Linked DNA regions of Nitratifractor salsuginis DSM 16511. The main gene of each other region encodes a partner of the protein of the gene in region 2 in a complex. Links are inferred from orthologs where the notes say so. Each region holds a gene or a part of one and is shown on either strand. Other genes may lie near its edges. The genes, in order: mnmG and mnmE.

What was found.
Region 1: the proteins of mnmE (region 2) and mnmG are in contact, whole or in part, in a solved structure (PDB 9HIP), measured with the Escherichia coli proteins. The link is inferred for Nitratifractor salsuginis DSM 16511 from one-to-one orthologs.

Annotation. Positions count from the first base shown.
Region 1 is NC_014935.1:1,836,766-1,840,057, forward strand. The notes cover bases 39-3,011. They hold mnmG (tRNA uridine-5-carboxymethylaminomethyl(34) synthesis enzyme MnmG), read right to left. Parts: upstream 2,476-3,011; coding sequence 601-2,475; downstream 39-600. Other genes in these bases: NITSA_RS09400 (hypothetical protein), read right to left, coding at 39-604; ribE (riboflavin synthase), read left to right, coding at 2,868-3,011. Also shown: more of NITSA_RS09400, read right to left, coding at 1-38; more of ribE, read left to right, coding at 3,012-3,292. UniProt on the Escherichia coli protein: NAD-binding protein involved in the addition of a carboxymethylaminomethyl (cmnm) group at the wobble position (U34) of certain tRNAs, forming tRNA-cmnm(5)s(2)U34.
Region 2 is NC_014935.1:1,303,812-1,307,129, forward strand. The notes cover bases 83-3,081. They hold mnmE (tRNA uridine-5-carboxymethylaminomethyl(34) synthesis GTPase MnmE), read right to left. Parts: upstream 2,253-3,081; coding sequence 912-2,252; downstream 83-911. Other genes in these bases: NITSA_RS06590 (type I restriction-modification system subunit M), read right to left, coding at 83-140; NITSA_RS06595 (peptidase associated/transthyretin-like domain-containing protein), read right to left, coding at 205-798; NITSA_RS06605 (Jag N-terminal domain-containing protein), read right to left, coding at 2,249-3,081. Outside these bases: more of NITSA_RS06590, read right to left, coding at 1-82; more of NITSA_RS06605, read right to left, coding at 3,082-3,124; membrane protein insertase YidC, read right to left, coding at 3,135-3,318. UniProt on the Escherichia coli protein: Exhibits a very high intrinsic GTPase hydrolysis rate. Involved in the addition of a carboxymethylaminomethyl (cmnm) group at the wobble position (U34) of certain tRNAs, forming tRNA-cmnm(5)s(2)U34.

The DNA.
Region 1 (3,292 bases), 530 kb from region 2 along the record:
TGACGGTCTCGGAGCTTTGAATCAGCTCGGCATACTCCTCATCCTCGTGGATCACCCTGAAATGCTTCGCGAGCTCCTCTTCGTATTTGACATAGAAATAGATCCCCCAGTAGAGCTCCAGATCCAAGACCGCCAAATCGGGCGCCGCTTCCAGCAGGCGTCTGTCCTGATCGGTATCGCCGTAGATCAGCACCCGGCGCGCCGCTTTCTCCCCGACTCCTTCGGCGTAGAGGGGATCGACCACCGCCCCCTCTTTCCACGCTTCGAGGATCTTTTCTCCGTAGCGGGGCGCTTCGCCACACTCACTCACCCGCCAAACTTCCCGATACTTCTCCACATAGTAACCCAGCCGTTCCCCGGCCTCCTCGGGAGAGTCGATCACCAGCGTATCGCCGCGTGTCACCAGTGCATCGAGCTCCATAATGTTCTCCACCGTCGTCGCCAGGGGCAAGCCCAGCTCACGCCCCGCCAGTTGGGCGCGATAGTCGTTGACAATGATCTCCGCCGGGACCCCGCGACGCTCCAGCGCCCGCCAAAGCGCCCCCATACGCCGCAGGTGATCCAGGTCGGCACGGTGGTTGGTATAGGCATAGAGGTAGATCATGCTTTTCCTTTCTGGGCCATTTTGATGTAGACGTGGAGAATCTCGATCGCCGCGGGGGTGATCCCGCTGATCCGGGAGGCTTCGAAGAGGGTCGGAGGGGTCGCCTTCTCCAGCTTTTCCACGATCTCGTTGCTGAGCCCCTGGACTTTGCGGTAGTCGAAATCCTCGGGGATCCTGACGGTGTGCATCTCGTGCATCCGGTCGATCTGCTGCTGCTGTTTTTCGATGTAGCGGTAGTATTTGGCTTCCACCAGAATCTGCTCGATCACCTCATCGGGATATTTGGCGAACTCCGGCAGAAGCTCCAGGAGCTTCTCTCTGGAAGGTTCGGCGATGCGGGCGAGCAGATCGATCCAGGCGGTCTTGTCGTTGATGCGCTGCTCCCCCATCGCTTCGAGCTGGGCGATGAACTCTTTGGTCGGGGTGGCGTAGTGGCTCCGCAGCCACTCCAGCGCCTCGGCGATCTGCGCCTTGGTCCCGGCCACCTTTTTGCCGAACTTCTCGGGGAGCAGCCCCAGCTTCACTCCGTAGTGGGCCAGGCGCAGATGGGCATTATCCTCCCGCAGCAGGAGCCGGTATTCGGCCCGGCTGGTAAACATCCGGTAGGGCTCGTTGGTCCCCTTGGTGACCAGATCGTCGATGAGCACTCCGATGTATGCTTCGTCGCGCCCCAGGATGAGAGGCTCTTCCCCCCGCAGGGCCAGCACGGCGTTGATCCCCGCCATCAGCCCCTGGGCCGCCGCCTCTTCGTAACCGGTGGTGCCGTTGACCTGCCCCGCCCAGTAGAGCCCCCGGATCTTTTTGCTCTCCAGGGTATGGTAGAGCTCGGTAGGTTGGATGAAATCATACTCGATGGCGTAGCCCCAGCGGACAATTTTGGCCTTCTCCAGCCCGGAAATGGAGCGGATCATCGCCTCCTGCACATCGGTCGGCAGCGAAGTGCTTAGGCCGTTAAGGTAGAACTCGTCCGCCTCCCGCGTCTGGGGCTCCACGAAGACCTGGTGCCGGGGCCGGTCCCGGAAGCGGTCGATCTTGTCTTCGATGCTGGGGCAGTAACGGGGCCCTACTCCCTCGATCTGCCCGCTGAAAAGCGGTGCCCGGTGAAAATTGCTCTCGATGATCCTGTGGGTCTCTTCGGTGGTATAAGTGACCCAGCAGGGCATCTGCTCGGGATTGAAATTCTCCCGGTCGGTGCGGAAAGAGAAGGGAATGGGCCGTTCGTCGCCTGGCTGCTCCTCCATCACGGAGAAGTCGATGGAATCCCCGGCGATGCGGGCGCAGGTCCCGGTCTTGAGCCGCCCAATCTCGAAGCCCATTTCGCGCAGATTCTCCGCCAGGCTCACTGAGGCGAACTCCCCCTGACGCCCCGCCTGCTGGGTCCGCTGCCCGATATGGATCAGACCGTTCAGAAAGGTCCCCGAGGCGATGATCACCTTGGGAGCCAGGTAGCGGTTGCCCAGCTGGGTCTCAACCCCCTTGACCTCCCCATCCTCGACGATGAGCCGCTCCACGATCTCCTGCTTGACTTCCAGGTTGGGGGTATTGAGGCAGACGTCACGCATATAGATCCGGTAGCGGTCCATATCGATCTGGGCCCGGCTGCCGCGAACGGCGGGGCCTTTGGAAGAGTTGAGCAGACGAAACTGCAAACCCGTCGCGTCGGTACAGAGCCCCATCTCCCCGCCCAGGGCGTCGATCTCCTTGACCAGGTGCCCCTTGGCCAATCCCCCGATGGCGGGGTTACAGCTGCTGGCACCGATCTGCTCGGCCAGAATGGTAATCATCAGGGTCTTCGCCCCCATCCGCGCAGCGGCCAGGGAAGCCTCGATCCCCGCATGCCCCCCGCCGATGACAATCACGTCGTGATTCATAAAAACTCCAATTTTTAGTCAGGAATTAGGAGTGAGGAGTGAGGAGTTTCAGTTGAAAGCTGACGCTTTCTTTTTTTACTTAGTCTACTCGCTACTCACTCTTTATCCCAGAATATGTGGCGGGATTTCTTTCAGATGTGTCGATGCTTGGTGCGCAGGGGGGAGAAGCGTGAACCAACGCAAACTGCTTTGCGTTGGTAGCTTCGAACCCGAAGCGGTCGGAGCAAATACGAAGCCGCGTAGGCCAAGGCGAAACGGAGGCCTACCCGGAGGGTAAGTCGAGTATTCGCATCGATCGCCCATGCCGCCGATCATCGATACAGATGATGAAAGTCCGCTGCATCTTCCGGGATGTTGTATAATTGCCGCAATTATAGCCAAAGGGGGACGTTTTGTTTACCGGATTGATCCGTGAGATCGGCACTGTCGTCGATGACCGAAACCACATCCTCACCATCCGCTCCTCCCTCCGGCCCGAGGTGGGCGACTCCATCGCCGTCAACGGCGTCTGCCTCACCGTCACCGAAGTCCTCCCCAACGGCTTCCGCGTCGAAGCCGCCGACGAAACCCGCCGCATCGTCCCGCCACAGAAGCTCCGGGGCCGGGTGCACCTGGAGCCGGCGATGCGCATGGGCGACCGCTTCGAGGGGCACATCGTCCAGGGCCACATCGACACCGTCGGCACCGTCCGCCGCATCCAGCGGGGCGAAAATGCCACCGAATACACCATCTCCGTCGACCCCGCCCAGATCGCCTACATCATTCCCAAAGGTTCGGTAGCCATCGACGGAGTCAGCCTCACCATCAACGAAGTAGG
Region 2 (3,318 bases):
GTAGGTGCCAGTACTGCATCGAGACGCCGCAGCACCGTCAGAGGCAGAATCACTTTACCATAGTCGGAACGTTTATAATCACCACGCAACAACCCGGCAATATCCCAGATCAGGTCAGCTTTTTGTTTGAAATTCGTCATAAATGTACCTTAGTGAATTCAATATAATATAATTGGTTTTATAAACTAAAATTATTGCTAAAAGTCAAAGCTGCTTACTCAGCTCCACATTGACCGTCCCGCTCGAGCCGACACTAATCTCTTTGGCGACGCGGATATTCTGGGGGGTGTCATAACCGCACTCCTGACCGCAGCGGACCACACCGATGAGATAGTAGCGTCCTGCCGGCACACCGTAGAAGGCGAAGTGCCCCGTCGCGTCGGAAGTGGTGAAGCGGAGGTAATTGAAGAGCCGCGGATCGGCCTTGTCCATTTTCCGTCCGCCCAGGTAACTCTGCTCATACCACTGGCGGGAATAGCTGGTGACCGGATTGAGATAGAGGCGGGTCTGTTTACCGACGATGCGCTGACCCGAGGCGGTCACGACATAGATCGTCCCGGAGACCGTCGCATTGCCGGTGCGTGCCAGGCGATTGTACTCTTCCTGGGGAAAGGGGATACGGGGAACCGTCCCCTCGCTCTGGACTGTCGTATTGAGGTCCGAAACATCCACGGTGCTCTGCTGCGTGCCACTTCCCGATTCGCCGTTGAAATTGGGAAGGATCAGCTCCTGATGCACACAGCCGCTGAGAGCCAAGGCAAAAAACAGCGCAGCCAGACTCTTGAGAATTTTTGACATCGGCTTTCCTTTTTTTTCAAATATATTGATAATAATCTATGTTTTTGACAAGATCGTGTAATGCGCATAATTATACCCCAAGAAGATTAGAGGGGATAAATGGAAAGAAATTTCTACTTCCCCAGACAGAATTCACCGAACATTCGGTCAAGTATCTGTTCACTCTCGTAGGGGCGTGTGATCCGGGAGATAGCCTGGACCGCCTCCTGGATGTGATAACTGAAAAACTCCAACTCCCCCTGTTTCAGCGGTGCGACCGCTTCCCGAATCTGACGGGCGCACTCCTCCACCGCTTCGATCTGGCGTTCCGAAGCGAGCATGAGCTCCTCATCCTGCCCCAGCGCGTCCAAACGCCTCTGAAGCTCCTCCATCAAATGGCTGAAGTCGCGCCGGGCGCTGATCTCCAGCGGATGAAACTTCTCCAGACGCGGCTCCTCCAGACGCCGGGGCAAGTCGGTTTTGTTCAGAGCCACGATGAGCTCTTTGTCCCGGAGGGCTTCGATCCGCTCGAGAATCCGCTCATCTTCCCTCTCCCAGGGACGGGAAGCGTCGAAGAGGGCGATGACCACCTCCGCCTCTTCCAGGGAAGCCAGGGAGCGTTCCACTCCGATGCGCTCCACCCGGTCTTCGGTCTGGCGGATGCCTGCGGTGTCGATGATCCGCACGATATGCGAACCGATACGGATCTGCTCTTCGATGGTGTCCCGGGTCGTGCCGGCGACGTCACTGACGATCGCCCGCTCGTAACTGAGCATCGCATTGAGCAGAGAACTCTTGCCCACATTGGGCTTGCCCACGATCGCCACGCGAAAGCCTTCGATCAATCCCCGGCGCCTGCGGCTGCTCTGCACGATCCGCTCCAGGGAATCCTTCAACTCCACGAGCTGCGCCTCCAGGCCCCGGATCAGATCCTCGGGGATATCCTCCTCGGCATAATCGATCATCACCTCCGAATGGGCCAGGGCCCGCAGAAGCTTTTCGCGGCTCTCCTCGACAAAACGCCCCAGCTCCCCTTTGATCTGCCGAGCCAGAATCCGGGCCGCATCGGCACTCTTGGCTTCGATCATCTTGGCGATGGCTTCCGCTTCGCTCAAGTCGATCTTGCCGTTGAGAAAAGCCCGCTTGCTGAACTCTCCCGGTTCGGCGAGGCGTGCCCCATGACGACGCGCGCTCTCCAGGATCTGCTCCGCCACCACCAGGCCGCCGTGGACCTGGAACTCCACGATCTCCTCCCCGGTGTAGGAGTGGGGAGCCTGAAAACGCAGGACGATCCCCCGGTCGATCAGAACCCCTTCGGCATCGAAGAGGTCACAGAGCTGGGCATATCGGGGGGTGAAGGTAGCTTTGGGAGCGATCTTGCGGGCGATGTCGAGGGATTGGGGGCCGCTGAGGCGGATGATGGAGATGGAGGCGACACCGTGAGCCGTGGCGATCGCCGCGATGGTGTCGTTCATTTCCTGCGGCTGTTGAATTCGTTGATGAGGACGTAGCGTCCGCCGTCACGCTGCCGTTTGATGGCGACATACTTGTCGGGGAACTCCTCTCTCAGCTGCTCCAGGGCGATCTGCACCAGAATTCCGTCCAGAGGGCGGGTGCGTCCCCACCCCTCCTGACGGACATGCTCGATCACCGGCTGGATATGATGGCGGATCATCTCCTGCTGGGTCGAGAGGAACTGGGCAACCTCCAGTTTGACGAAGAGGCCGTAGCTGCTGTGGATCCAATTGTAGAGCAGATAGGAGAGCGCATTGTAGCGGTACCCCTCTTTGCCGATGAGCAGCGCCGCATCCTCTCCGTCGAGGAAGATGTAGGCAGTCCCCTCCATCACATCCACTTCGACGGTGTCGATATCGAAGCAGCTCTGCTCCATCATATCCCGGATCGTCTCCTCTATCTCCCGGGCCAGGGCCTCTTCACTCTTTTCCGTCTCGGATCCGGCTTCCTGAGCCGATCCTGCCGACTCTTCGGAGAAGAAACGGTCGAGGATCTCTTCGGAACTGTTCGCTTCCTCTTCGGTCTCCTCGACCTCTTCTACCGCCTCTTCGACGGCCGAAGGGGCTTCCTCCTCCTTCACACTTACCGGCTCTTCCCGTGCCGCTTTGGACTCTTGCTTTTCGGGAACAACTGAAGGTTCGGTGTACGGCGCAGCTTCGGATGCGCGGGGCTCCGCCATCGCGACGATGATCGCCGGCTTGGAAAAAAGTCCCAGAAATCCTTTGCTGGGATACTGGACGATCTCATATTTCAACTCGGTCATAGAACAACCGAACGTGTCACAGGCAATGCGGTAGGCGGCTTCGAGGGTGGGGGCTTCGATCTTTTTCACGACAGCCTCCTCAACTCTGTTTTTTCGCCGCTTTGAGCTTGGCCTTGTGCTTATCGTAGACCCGGTTGATGTAATACTGCTGGGCAATGGAGAGGATGTTGTTGGTCAACCAGTAGAGCACCAGACCCGCAGGGAAGGTCAGGAAGAAGAAGGTCATAATGACCGGGAACCATTTGAAGATCTTCTGCTGCATC